Regions from separate parts of the Enterococcus eurekensis genome, predicted to be linked through region 1. Evidence: predicted binding sites of a transcription regulator. Region 1 holds the regulator's gene; the other holds the start of a gene.
The links. The regulator HrcA, encoded in region 1, represses chaperone genes, less so after heat shock. The targets are predictions, from matches to a motif close to TTAGCACTCNNNNNNNNNGAGTGCTAA.

Region 1 (7,963 bases):
TTTTGTTTTATTGATTTATTTTTTCTTACTACCACCAAAAGCATCTTTAACTTTATCAAAGAAACCTTCACTATACTGCTCATTTGTCTCATGTCCGCTAACTTTTGCATAATTTCGTAAAGCATCTTTTTGCTCTTCACTTAAGTTTCTTGGTGTCATAACTTTAACGGTTACTTGTTGGTCGCCGTTGCCGCCACCACGTAAGCGAGGTGCACCTTTTCCACGCAGGCGGAATTTTGTACCTGTTTGGGTACCCGCTGGAATTTTTAACTTCACATCTCCATGAACCGTTGGTACGTTAATTTCATCACCCAACGCTGCTTGAACAAAGTTTAATGGCAATTCATAATAAATTTCGCCACCGTCACGATCAAAGATATCACTTTCTTCTACATAAAAGACAACGTATAAATCACCGTAAGGACCACCATTTGTTCCCGCTTCACCTTGACCTGCTAAACGCATCTGTTGCCCATTTTCAACACCAGCTGGTACGTTCACTTTCACACTATGCGTATTCTTTTCATGACCACTACCATGACAAGTCGGACAAGGCTCTTTAATTTCTTTCCCTGTTCCTCGACAAACATCACACGTCTGGCGACTCATTACACGACCAAGCGGTGTTTGACGTTCGACATTAACTGTCCCCGCACCATGACACTTGTGACAAGTTGTTGGCTCTGTTCCAGGTTTCGCACCATTTCCATGACACGTATGACAAGTTTCTTCACGTTTATATTGAACATTTTTTTCCGCACCAAAAATGGCTTCTTCAAACGTTAAATTCACTGAGTATTGTAGGTCATCACCTTGACGAGGGGCATTCGGATTAACACTTCGACCGCCACCACCAAAGAATGATTCAAAAATATCTTCAAATCCACCAAACCCACCAGCACCAGAGAAGCCGCCAAAGCCGCCTGCTCCACCACCAAAGTTCGGATCGGTACCTGCATGGCCATATTGGTCATACGCTGCCCGTTTTTGTGGATCACTTAAAATTTCATACGCTTCAGCAACTTCTTTAAATTTCACATCTGCATCCGCTTCTTTATTGATATCTGGATGGAATTTTTTAGAAAGCTTGCGATACGCTTTTTTAATTTCGTCATCAGAAGCACCTTTTTGAACACCAAGGACTTCATAATAATCTCTTTTTGTTGCCATTTACTTCCCCCACTTTATAAGCATTTCAGTCTTTCGTATTCTATCACAAAAAGACTGGAAGAAACACCCTTTTCACCATTCTAATGAAAGGCTTAAAAAGTCTCAATAGAAAAAGCCAAAGTTCGTTGGCTTTGGCTTTTTCAAAATAACGCAATTAGTCGTTATCTACTTCTTCGAAATCAGCATCAACGATATCATCTGCGCCACCTTGAGCAGCATCTGGATCTTGTTGTGCTTGTTGTTGAGCGGCTTGTTCGTATAATTTAACCGTTAAATTTTGAACAATTTCATTCAACGCATCACGTTTTGTTTTCATTTCTTCGATGTTGTCTGCTTCAACAGCTGCTTTTAATTCGTCGCGAGCTTCTTCTGCTTTCTTAACTTCATCAGCATCCACTTTGCCTTCTAATTCTTTAAGTGTGTTATCAACTGTGAATAATAATGAATCAACATCGTTACGTAAATCAACTTCTTCTTTACGTGCTTTATCTGCTTCTGCGTTTGCTTCAGCATCTTTAATCATACGATCGATTTCTTCATCTGATAGACCTGAAGAAGATTTGATTGTAATTGTTTGTTCTTTTTGAGTTCCTAAATCTTTTGCTGATACGTTAACAATACCGTTTTTATCGATATCAAACGTTACTTCGATTTGAGGAATACCACGTGGTGCTGCAGGAATATCTGTTAATTGGAAACGACCTAATGTTTTGTTGTCTGAAGCCATTGGACGCTCACCTTGTAATACATGGATATCTACTGCTGGTTGGTTATCTGCTGCTGTTGAGAATACTTGTGATTTACTTGTTGGGATTGTTGTATTACGGTCAATTAATTTTGTAAACACGCTACCCATTGTTTCGATACCTAATGATAATGGTGTTACGTCTAATAATACAACGTCTTTCACATCACCACTGATTACGCCACCTTGGATTGCGGCACCCATTGCCACAACTTCATCCGGATTAACTGATTTGTTTGGTTCTTTACCAGTTTCTTTACGAACTGCTTCAACTACTGAAGGAATACGAGTTGAACCACCAACTAAAATAACTTCATCAATTTCAGATTGTGATACGCCAGCATCTTTTAAGGCTTGACGAACTGGAATTTTTGTACGTTCAACTAAGTCAGCTGTTAATTCATCAAATTTTGCACGAGTTAAGTTCATTTCTAAGTGCAATGGACCTGCTGCACCTGCAGTAATAAATGGTAAGCTAATTTGTGTACTTGTTACACCTGATAAATCTTTTTTCGCTTTTTCTGCAGCGTCTTTTAGACGTTGAACAGCCATTTTATCTGCTGATAAATCAATACCGTTTTCTTTTTTGAATTCAGCTACCATGTAGTCAATGATTTTGTTATCAAAGTCATCCCCACCTAAATGGTTATCGCCGGCTGTTGATAATACGTCAAACACGCCATCGCCTAATTCAAGAATTGAAACGTCAAATGTACCACCACCAAGGTCAAATACTAAGATTTTTTCTTCACGATCTGTTTTATCTAAACCATACGCTAAAGCTGCGGCTGTTGGTTCGTTAACGATACGTTCTACTTCTAAACCAGCAATACGACCAGCATCTTTTGTTGCTTGACGTTGTGCATCGTTAAAGTATGCAGGAACTGTAATAACCGCTTTTTCAACTTTTTCACCTAAATAGTCTTCAGCAAAACCTTTTAAGTATTGTAAAATCATCGCTGAAACTTCTTGAGGTGTATATGTTTTACCTTCTGCTTCAACGTTGAATCCAGCTTCACCGATATGACGTTTAATTGATGAAATTGTATGCGGATTTGTCACTGCTTGACGTTTCGCTACTTCACCAACTTGAATTTCGCCATTTTTAAATGAAACAACAGATGGTGTTGTACGATTTCCTTCTGGGTTTGTAATAATTTTCGCTTCTCCACCTTCTAAAACAGAAACAGCAGAGTTTGTAGTACCTAAGTCAATTCCAATAATTTTACTCATAATGAATGATCTCCTTTATTTTTCGATTCGATTTTTTATTTTTATTGAGCTACAATGACCATGCTTGCACGTAAAACGCGATCATGTAGTTTATACCCTTTTTGCAACACTTCTACTACGGTATCAGGTTCGACACCTTCACTAGCAGGAATCGTTTGAACCGCTTGATGAACATTCGGATCAAAAGCCTCACCTTTAGCAAGAATTTCTTCAATCCCTTCTTCTTTCAATGCAAAACGTAAACTTTCTAAGACCATTTCAACGCCTTTTTTTAGTCCGATGCTTTGCTCATCCGTTGCTTCTGTTGCCATTGCACGTTCTAAATTATCAATAGCAGGTAATAATTTCTTACCTAAATCTTGCGAACGGTAACGTTGCAACAATTCACGCTCGTTTCGATTACGTTGCACGACATTAGCCATCTCAGCAGAAACACGTAAAAACTTGTCTTCCATTTCATCTAATTTGATTTTTAATTCATCAACTTCCGAAAGTTCAACTACTTCTTCTGTCTCAACTTCTTCAACCGCTTGATTGTCAACAGTTTCTTCCGCATTTTGTTCTTCAGCGATTTCTAATTCTTTTTCTTCTGACAATTAACGAACATCCCTTCTTAAATAAAACTTATATTAGGACTCACTACCCGAGTCTAGTTCACGATAGTAGTCAGCCAATTTAACAGATAATTCTCGTCGAAATAAATCGACCAATCCAAACATTTTCGAATAAGGCATATTCGATGGTCCTAATAAAGCAATCGTCCCATGTCCATGTCCTTGAATCGCATAACTTCCTTGAATCAAGCTCATGTTCTGTAATAAGTCGTTGCCAAGTTCGGAACCAATTTTAATTCGGATTAAAGAATCACGCGGCGCTAACAATTGCGTTAATTCTTCAGGATTTTTCATAAACGAATACATTGACTTAAATTGAAGTTTATCTTGATTTGGTTCAAAATCAAGTAAATTCATACGACCGCCAACATAGATTCGTTCTTCAAACAAATGATTAAGCATACTCTCAAACAATTCGAGAATGCCATCCGTTGTTTGGAAATACTTGTGGAGAATCATTGGGATTTCTGTCCGTAAACGGTGATAAACCGTAATCAGTGGTTCACCAATTAAACGATCATTGATAATCCGGACCATAATAGCTAATTCTTCACTTCGAATATTCTTTGGTAAGGTAAAGACTTGATTTTCGACGTTTCCTTTGTCTGTCACAATAATTGCAACCACTTGCCGGTGATTGAGCGGAACCATTTTAAAACTCGTTAATCGTCGTTCGTTGACGTCAGGTCCTAAAGAAAGCGCCGTGTAACTAGTCAAATTTGATAGAATCGTTGCAGATTGTTGGATGATTTCATTAATCTCGTGAAATTCCTTACCTAACCCTTGACGAATTGAGCGCACTTCTTCGGGGTTAACTTCAACTGGTTGCAACAAATGATCAACATAATAACGATAACCTTTCATAGATGGTACACGACCGGATGAAGAATGCGTTTTAGCTAGTAAGTCATGTTCTTCCAGTAACTTCATTTCATTACGAATTGTTGCTGAGCTTGCAGCAATGCCAGCTTCCATCAACGTTTTCGATCCGACTGGTTGCCCCGTCGTCGTATAATTTTGAATGATTAATCGTAGAATCTCACCTTGTCTCTCAGTTAACAAATTTTTCTCACCCCTTATTAGCACTCTTTTATCATAAGTGCTAATACGATTATAAATATACCACATTCTCATTGTTTGTCAAGGATTTCGATAAAAAAATTAGCACTCAATCGAATCAAGTGCTAACACGGTCGTTATTCTTTTTCAAGTAAGAATTTTTCAAAAACATCATTGCCGATGAATAACCCCTTAGACGTTAACCTTAAGCGGTTTTCATCGATTATTGCCAGTCCTTTTTCTTCTAATTCAGGTAATATCATTTGATAAACATCAGTCAATTCTTTCTTAAATTTTTCTTTAAAATTAGCCAATGAAACACCTTCGATCTTCCGTAATCCTAAAAACATTTCTTCTTCAATTTGATTTTTTAACGTTAGCTCTTCCGTTTCAATGATTGGCCGTTGGTTTGATCTCAACGGTTTTAAGTAATGTTGAATCGGTCCGACATTTTTATAACGTTGATTACCGAGGTAACCACTCGCTCCCGCACCAAAACCAAAATAATTTTCATTATTCCAATAAACTAAATTATGCATCGATTCTTTCCCAGGCGTTGCAAAATTACTAATTTCATATTGATGATGGCCGGCTTTTTCCATCGCCTCCATCGCTTCGGCAAACATTTGTGTTTCACTTTCTTGACTGGGTAATTCCAAACGACCTTGGCGCACCCAATTCATAAACATCGTCTTATTTTCTAAGATGAGCGAATACATCGAATAATGCGGTAAGCCAAACGCTAATGCTTGATTTAACGTATCGCGAAAACTTTCAATTGTTTGGCCCGGTAAAGCATAAATCAAATCAATGCTAACATTATCAAACTGCTTTTTTTCAAGCAGACGAATCGTATCATAAACATCTTGTGCTGAATGTTTGCGACCAATTTTTTTTAGCAAACGATCATCGAATGTCTGAACACCCATTGATAAACGATTCACTCCATGAGATTTTAAGATATCTAGCTTCTCACTAGTTAAGTCGCCTGGATTAGCTTCAACTGTTAATTCTTTAGTCGTCGAAGTCGGTAACAAGCGATGGACACCTGTGAGTAAAACGTCCAATTGTTTAGCTGACAAAGACGTCGGTGTCCCACCACCAATATAAATGGTTTCGGAAACATCAGTTGGATATTGTTCTAAAGTAAGCTGAATTTCCTTTAATAAGGCCTCAATGTATTCGTCGACCGGTTGGCCTTCTAAAAAAACTTTATTAAAATCGCAATAGTAGCAGATATGCTCACAAAAAGGGATATGGATATACGCAGAAGTACTTCTACGGAGATTATTTTTGATTTCTTTCAATGTAAAAAAACTCCTCAATAACTATTTGACAGTGTCAAGATTTCTCCCTATTATAGCATAATTTTACTTTATATTTCTAAATGAAGTCATGTCTCAAACGAGGCTTTTCAATTATCCTAAAGTAAACTAACAAAAAGGAGTCACTATCACTAGGATAGCTGACTCCACAATATTTTTAATTAAGCAAGTATTTTTCTAAATCTAACGGATAGACAGATTCTTGGCCTTTGAAGACACGCATGTTTCCACCAGACAATTCATCAATTAAAATAATCTCGCCCGCTTTTTCACCGCGACCAAACTCCAATTTAATATCGTAGAGTGTTAAGCCTTTTGTTGCGAGCTCCGCTTTAATTAGATCACTGATTCGCTTCGTTTGCTCTTTAATAATCGCATATTCGCCTGCTTCTAAAATACCTAACAAAACTAAAGCATCTTCATTAATAAATGGATCTTGGCGCTCATCATCTTTAATCGTAATTTCGACATAACCTGGTAAATCGGCAGCCGATTCAATATAATCTCCATAACGACGAATGAAACTTCCTACTGCTTTGTAGCGACAAATAACTTCTAGCCCTTTACCAAAAACAGAAGCTTTTGTAACATCCATTGTTTTCTCTTCTAAATCCGCCGCTAGGAAGTGGGTAGCGATTCCTGCTTCATTCAGTAGTTCAAAGAAATGTTTACTAACGGTTAAACCTGATTTTCCAGAGCCTTCAACCGTTAAACCAATTTGATTTTCACCTGGATCAAAAACACCATCTTTTCCAGTCATTTCATCCTTAAAGAATAACCGGATATTGCCATCTTCTTTTTGATAAACATCTTTTGTTTTGCCTTTGTAAATGAATTCCATAACGCACCCCTTTAAATTATTAAGTATTTTTGGAACAAACATAGGTTACCACATTCTTTTGTGAATGAAAATACTTATCAGAAACTTTTTGTTCGTTTTTTTATTAATATTCGGATAATAATCAAAAGGATGTCATCACATTATTCATAATTAACGAACGATCGAGCTTCTTTCACGTTTTCAGGCACAAAATAAGCTGATTCTTGGACTTTTTCTAGTGCGAAAAGCTTTAGTTTTCGTTCAATACCACCGCCATAACCAGTCACACTACCGGTTTTGCCAATCACTCGATGACAAGGAATGATAATCGAAATTGGGTTACTACCTACAGCGCCACCTACCGCTTGTGCTGACATCGTTGTTTTCCCCATTTTTTTTGCAATTTTTTGGGCGATTTCTCCATAAGTTGTTGTTTGACCATAAGGAATTTTCCGGATTTCTTCCCAGACTTTTGCCTGAAAATCAGTTCCTTGCGGCGCTAAAGGAAAATCAATTTCAGGTTGTTCTCCTCTAAAATAAGCATCTAACCAACGTTTGACTGTCAAAAACAAAGTGATATCCGATTTATTTTGATGAAGTAAGGGATTCTTTTTTTCAAACTCACTGCGATTATAATAAATCCCAGTTAGTGCTTGACCATCACTTGTTAAATAAATATCACCAATTGGCGAATCATATGTTTGCGTATAAATCTCCATTTTCGTCCCCACCTTTTTTATCTCTCCTTTCATTCTATGGCTTTAAAACCGTTTGTAAAGAATAAATGATTGAAAGAGAACAAAAAAAGAGCAGATCATCTTCTACTCTTTTCTTAGTTCATTCTTACTTAGCGCTTATCAAAATATTCTCTTGTATCCACTTCATCTTGTTTCAGTTGTTTAATCAAGCCTTCAACACCTGAAAAGGCCACTTGTCCGCGTAAATGGTGTAACCAACGGACTTCAACTTTTTCACCATAAACATCTTGATTAAAATC
Region 2 (5,975 bases), on a different contig from region 1:
TAGAAAGGGAATAAGATGTACGATGCGATTTTAGATGTTGCGGAAAAATTGTTTATGTCACAGGGCTACAATGAGACTTCCACGCGACAAATTACAGAACAATTAAATATTAGCCAACCCGCGCTATACTATCATTTTAAAAATAAAGAAGAAATTTATTTCAATGTGATGGTACGCTTGTCTCGAGAAGTCGAGCGCAGTTTGCGGGACCTTTCAGCTAAAGAAAATCTGACTTTAGAAGAGAAAATTGGTGAAATGGCCTTGTTTTTACAAAGAAAGCATCCCGTAAACCTAATTCTAATGTTAAGAGATATTCGGCAAATGCTATCAGAAGAAATATCATATAAGATTTTTATGTTATGGAAAATATCCTATAAGCAGCCTTTTATAGATGTTTTTTCGCAGAGTCCTGAAATAAAAAGGGTAAATGAAAGTTTAGACTGGATTGTCGGTCAGTTATTTGTTGTCATCTCGACCTATTTAGAAACAACTGATAAAGAAGAAGAATTGTTAAAAAGTATCCATCTATTTTTATATGGTGTGATGGATGAGTAAAGATACAAAAAATGGAATTAAAAGAAATGAGAAAGACTTTTTCGAGAAAGAAAAAGTCTTTTTTTTTGACTTAAAATAACAATATTTTTAATTCTAAAAATTAAAAAATGGTTATAAATAAGTTTTTAAAAGAAGAAAGGGGTCAATTAAAGGCTATATAATCACTTCTTAAATGAGTATAAAAAATATTTATAGGGGTATTAAAAATAACAAATTGTCTTATGTTTAGATTCGCGTTAAATTATGGGTGTCGAGAACAAGAGCAACAAGAAATTATTTTTTTTCAACATATGTGATTTTTTTCACTTTTTATTTTTAGAAAATAAGAAGGCCGGTGACGACTAGCTATCGATTCATCTAGGATTTTTTGATGAAGAGACATTTCAATCTTATTTTTTTATTCATACAAGTGAAATTTCTCTCAATTTTTTCTTGATACGTATTTTTTTAAAACCGACAAATGGAGTGATGGAAATGACAATTGAAATCGACGGGGCAATGACACCGAAAATCTTTTTTAACAAATTATTAGCTGGAACAGCACAAGGGACGATTATTGCTTTAATTCCTAATGCTGTTATTGGAGCAATTTTAAAATATTTTGCACATATAACCATTATCAATATGATTATCAATGCGGCGTTGATCTTTCAGGTGGCGACACCATTAATAATAGCCGCACTGATTGCCAAACAATTTAATTTAGCGCCGGCCAAGACAATGATTGTTGGTGGAGCAGCATTTGCCGCATCTGGTGTTATCAAATTCGATAATGAAGCTGGCGTATTTATTGCATCAGGAACTGGAGACATTATTAATATCATGTTAACGGCGGCAGTGGCCGTTTTAATGATGATGTGGATTGGATCAAAACTAGGATCCGTTGAAATCATTGCTTTGCCAATCGTCGTTGGAATCGGTGCGGCATTAGTTGGAATGTTAATGTACCCCTATGTTACGCAAATTACTGTGACAATCGGTCAAGTTATTAATGACTTTACGAATTTCCAACCTGTAATATTGATTTCCAGGCAGATTTAGTTATCTTATTTACCAAAGCAATGCAACTGGACGGCATGATGCAGTCGATTCAAAATATGGTGGGTGAAGAGACAAAAGTTTTATGTTTATTAAATGGCATCGGACATGAAGATGTAATTAAGAACTATATGCTGCTAAGCAATATTTTGCTAGGTAATACGATGTGGACAGCAAGTCTAGAGGCTCCAGGTAAAGTGAAACTATTTGGAAATGGTTCAATTGAATTACAAAATTTAGGAAAAGATGGGAAAGAATCCGCAAAAGAGGTCATCGCTGTCTTGAATGAAGCAAATTTAAATGCTAAGTACTCAGAAAATATTTTATCTTCGATTTATCGTAAAGGCTGTGTGAATGGTACGATGAATGGTTTGTGTACGATTTTGGATTCGAATATGGCCGATTTTGGTGAGATAGAAGAAGCTGAACAAATCGTCGAACAAATAGTTTCAGAATTTGCGGCTGTTGCGGCGATGGAAGATGCACCTTTAGATATCCCAGAAGTGTTAGCGCAAATTAAATCTTGCTATAATCGTGAAACGATTGGTTTGCATCATCCCTCAATGTACCAAGATTTAATTATTAATAATCGCTTAACAGAGATTGATTACATCAATGGTGCCATTGCTCGTAAAGGAAAAGAATATGGCATACCAACACCGTACTGCGCTTTCTTAACCAAACTAGTCCATGCGAAAGAACAAGTTTTAGCAGCTGTATAGAAAATGATCGCTAGAAAGATCGTGATAGAATCAGTCTTTCTAGCGATTATTTATTGGTCGAAAGAATTAGTCGGGTTCTCACAAAGGCTTATTCTATGCTAGAATCGTTGTAACATTTAATTGAATTCGATGATGGGAAGCTGTTAAAAGCTCATATGGTGGATTGATTTTTGCGTAGGAGTCATCACGCGTACAGACGACGGATCCAGTGTTATTAGAGCAAATATTCGGTAACATTTTTTGCATCAGTTAAGAACCCTTATTTATTGTCGAAAATGGATTGGGTGCAATCAATGGTGTTGATTTACTTGGCTATACTACATGGAGCTGTATTGATTCAGTGAGTGCAGACACTGGGGAAATGTCGAAACGGACGAAGAAAAAATCATTTGATTGGTACAAGCAAGTCATCGCATCGAATGGTTCTGACTTGTAAAATAAACAAAGAAGTGAATAAACTAAAAACATCGCTGCAAAGTAGCTTTTAAAAGTTACTTTGCAGCGATGTTTGATTTTGTTTGAATAATTTGATGCAGACTAGGGCACTTGAATCCCCATCGTTTCAACGATTAGATTAACAATCACGACCAGTGAATTCATTCCGACATGGGTAATGATTGAAGTCCAAATACTACCAGTCACAACGTATTGTAAACTAAAGAATGCACCTAAAGCCCCATATAGTAAAAGATGACCATCTTGGTGAACAAGCGCAAATAATAAGGAACTTACGAGAACACCTATCCAGACGTTGGACTTACGAGTCACGCCGCCTAAAATCACGCGACGGAAAAGTAATTCTTCCATAATTGGACCGCCAACTGTGACGGCTAACATTACTAGTGGTTGATGGAAAATTAGTTCCATAATATTACTAGTGTTTTCAGATTCCATTTGGCCACCAAAGAAAATTTCAATTGAAAGCATCACGTTTTGTAAAATAATTGCTAAGAAAATGCCGACGAGACCTAAGGTAATAATTCGTCCCCAAGACATGCGCACTTCTTCAAAAGGCAATTTGATTGTTTGTTTCTTATATAAATAAATTAAAGAAATGGCTCCTAAGATATATCCGATAGTTAAGATTATTAAGCTTTGTTCAATGCTAAAAGCAAACGAAGGTGCAAAGAAAGCAACTATATAAATAAGAAAACTAAAAATGGTGTATTTTTTGAATGTCATAACGACCTCCTGTTTTTATTTCATTATAACAAACAAGTCAAAAAGGACAAAAGAAAATATTCCTAACCAATTTTGACTTTTATAAAAAAATTCACTCAAAATACTTGCAAAAGTCATCGAATATGAGTATCATAAATGATGTAAGTTAGCACTTGAGAACATCGAGTGCTAACTAAAAAATCAAAAGATATTAACGGAGGGATTTATTGTGTTAAGACCATTAGGTGATCGTGTCCTTGTAGAAGTGGCACAAGAACAAGAACAAACAATTAGCGGATTCGTATTAGCGTCATCTGCGAAAGAAAAACCTCAGACTGGAACAATCCTTGCAGTCGGTGAAGGTCGCCTACTTGATAGTGGCGAATTGGCACCAGTTCCTGTAAAAGTTGGTGAAACAGTCTTATTTGAAAAATATGCTGGTTCAGAAGTGAAATACGAAGGCAAAGAATACATGATTTTCTCAGTAAAAGACATTATTGCAGTAGTTGAATAAAAAATATTTTTTGAGGTGAAAAAAATGGCAAAAGAAATTAAATTTTCAGAAGATGCTCGTAGCGCAATGTTACGTGGTGTTGATAAATTAGCAGATACAGTTAAAGTAACATTAGGTCCAAAAGGTCGTAACGTTGTTTTAGAAAAATCTTTTGGTTCACCATTAATTACCAATGATGGTGTGACCATTGCAAAAGAAATCGAATTAGAAGATCATTTTGAAAACATGGGTGCAAAATTGGTTTCAGAAGTTGCTTCAAAAACCAATGATATTGCCGGTGACGGTACAACAACCGCAACTGTTTTAACCCAAGCAATTGTTCGTGAAGGAATGAAAAACGTTACAGCTGGTGCGAATCCATTAGGCATTCGTCGTGGGATTGAATTAGCGACTCAAGTAGCAGTTGAAGAATTACATGCAATTTCTGCAAAAGTTGATTCAAAAGATTCAATTGCTCAAGTTGGTGCAGTTTCTTCAGGTAGCGAACAAGTTGGTCAATACATTGCAGATGCAATGGAAAAAGTTGGCAACGATGGCGTTATTACTATTGAAGAATCTAAAGGAATTGAAACTGAATTAGATGTCGTTGAAGGGATGCAATTTGATCGTGGTTATTTATCACAATACATGGTAACCAACAACGATAAAATGCAAGCAGAACTTGAAGCACCATATATCTTAATTACGGATAAAAAAATCTCAAATATTCAAGATATTTTACCTTTATTAGAGCAAATTTTACAAGCTTCAAAACCATTATTAATCATTGCTGATGATGTAGATGGCGAAGCATTGCCAACATTAGTCTTAAACAAAATCCGTGGAACATTTAATGTGGTAGCGGTTAAAGCTCCAGGATTCGGCGACCGTCGTAAAGCGATGTTAGAAGATATCGCAATTTTAACTGGTGGTACCGTGATTACGGAAGATTTAGGTTTAGAATTAAAAGATGCAACGATTGATATGTTAGGTCATGCTAGCAAAGTCGTTGTCGATAAAGACAATACAACAATCGTTGAAGGTGCAGGATCTGCCGATGCCATTGCAGCACGTGTGGCATTAATTAAAAATCACATTGCTGAAACAACTTCTGATTTCGATCGTGAAAAATTACAAGAACGTCTAGCGAAATTAGCTGGCGGTGTTGCAGTCATCAAAGTTGGTGCACCAACTGAAACCGAACTAAAAGAACTAAAATTACGTATTGAAGATGCGTTAAATGCAACTCGTGCAGCAGTTGAAGAAGGAATGGTTTCTGGTGGTGGAACAGCCTTGGTTAACGTTATTAGTAAAGTTGCAGCAATTGAAGCAACTGGCGATGTTAAAACAGGTGTGAAAATTGTTTTACGTGCTTTAGAAGAACCTGTTCGTCAAATCGCTGAAAACGCAGGTTACGAAGGATCAGTTATCGTTGATCAATTGAAACGTGCAGAATTAGGTACAGGATTTAATGCGGCAAATGGTGAGTGGGTAAACATGTTAGAAGCAGGAATCGTTGACCCAACGAAAGTAACACGTTCAGCATTACAAAATGCAGCGTCAATCTCCGCTTTATTATTAACAACTGAAGCAGTGGTAGCTTCAAAACCAGAACCAGCAGCACCAGCAATGCCTCCAATGGATCCAGGAATGATGGGCGGCATGATGTAATTAATAGCGAAATCTCTTATTAAATAAGGGGTTTCGCTTTTTTTTTTAAAGGAAATAGAGCCTTCGAATTTAATGGGTTGTTCGTCAAATTGTGTTGATGGGCCCAAAATGAGTAAAAATAATCGTCAGAATCGGTAGAGGAAATTGTTTCTCTATCGATTTTTTGACATTAGAAAAGAGGGGCGGAGCCTCCCGCTCCCCTGCGAAAAATCACCTTGTTGACAAAAGCTGCGAGACCGCTTCGAGCCTGTAGTCTCTCAGCTCGAAAGCTTCAAACTCTAGTTAAGTGCTAAAGCACTAAACCAGAGTAATTCACATTTCGTCTTTTGACGCAG

Region 2: the regulator HrcA is predicted to act here: its motif matches at 3,643-3,669, upstream of groES (co-chaperone GroES).

The regions. Positions count from the first base shown of each region.
Region 1 covers NZ_JBHSGT010000037.1:36,991-44,953, reverse strand. The annotation lists gene dnaJ (molecular chaperone DnaJ) at 16-1,170, opposite strand; gene dnaK (molecular chaperone DnaK) at 1,325-3,148, opposite strand; gene grpE (nucleotide exchange factor GrpE) at 3,190-3,744, opposite strand; gene hrcA (heat-inducible transcriptional repressor HrcA) at 3,778-4,824, opposite strand; gene hemW (radical SAM family heme chaperone HemW) at 4,959-6,128, opposite strand; gene ACFO3L_RS05475 (phosphoribosylaminoimidazolesuccinocarboxamide synthase) at 6,304-6,987, opposite strand; gene ACFO3L_RS05470 (methylated-DNA--[protein]-cysteine S-methyltransferase) at 7,128-7,685, opposite strand; gene ribF (riboflavin biosynthesis protein RibF) at 7,814-7,963, opposite strand, start outside.
Region 2 covers NZ_JBHSGT010000065.1:219-6,193, forward strand. The annotation lists gene ACFO3L_RS10970 (TetR/AcrR family transcriptional regulator) at 16-555, shown strand; gene ACFO3L_RS10975 (PTS sugar transporter subunit IIC) at 1,054-1,596, shown strand; partial or broken gene ACFO3L_RS10980 (2-dehydropantoate 2-reductase) at 1,584-2,315, shown strand; gene ACFO3L_RS10985 (hypothetical protein) at 2,409-2,561, opposite strand; partial or broken gene ACFO3L_RS10990 (6-phospho-beta-glucosidase) at 2,569-2,751, shown strand; gene ACFO3L_RS10995 (CPBP family intramembrane glutamic endopeptidase) at 2,853-3,497, opposite strand; gene groES (co-chaperone GroES) at 3,706-3,990, shown strand; gene groL (chaperonin GroEL) at 4,015-5,640, shown strand.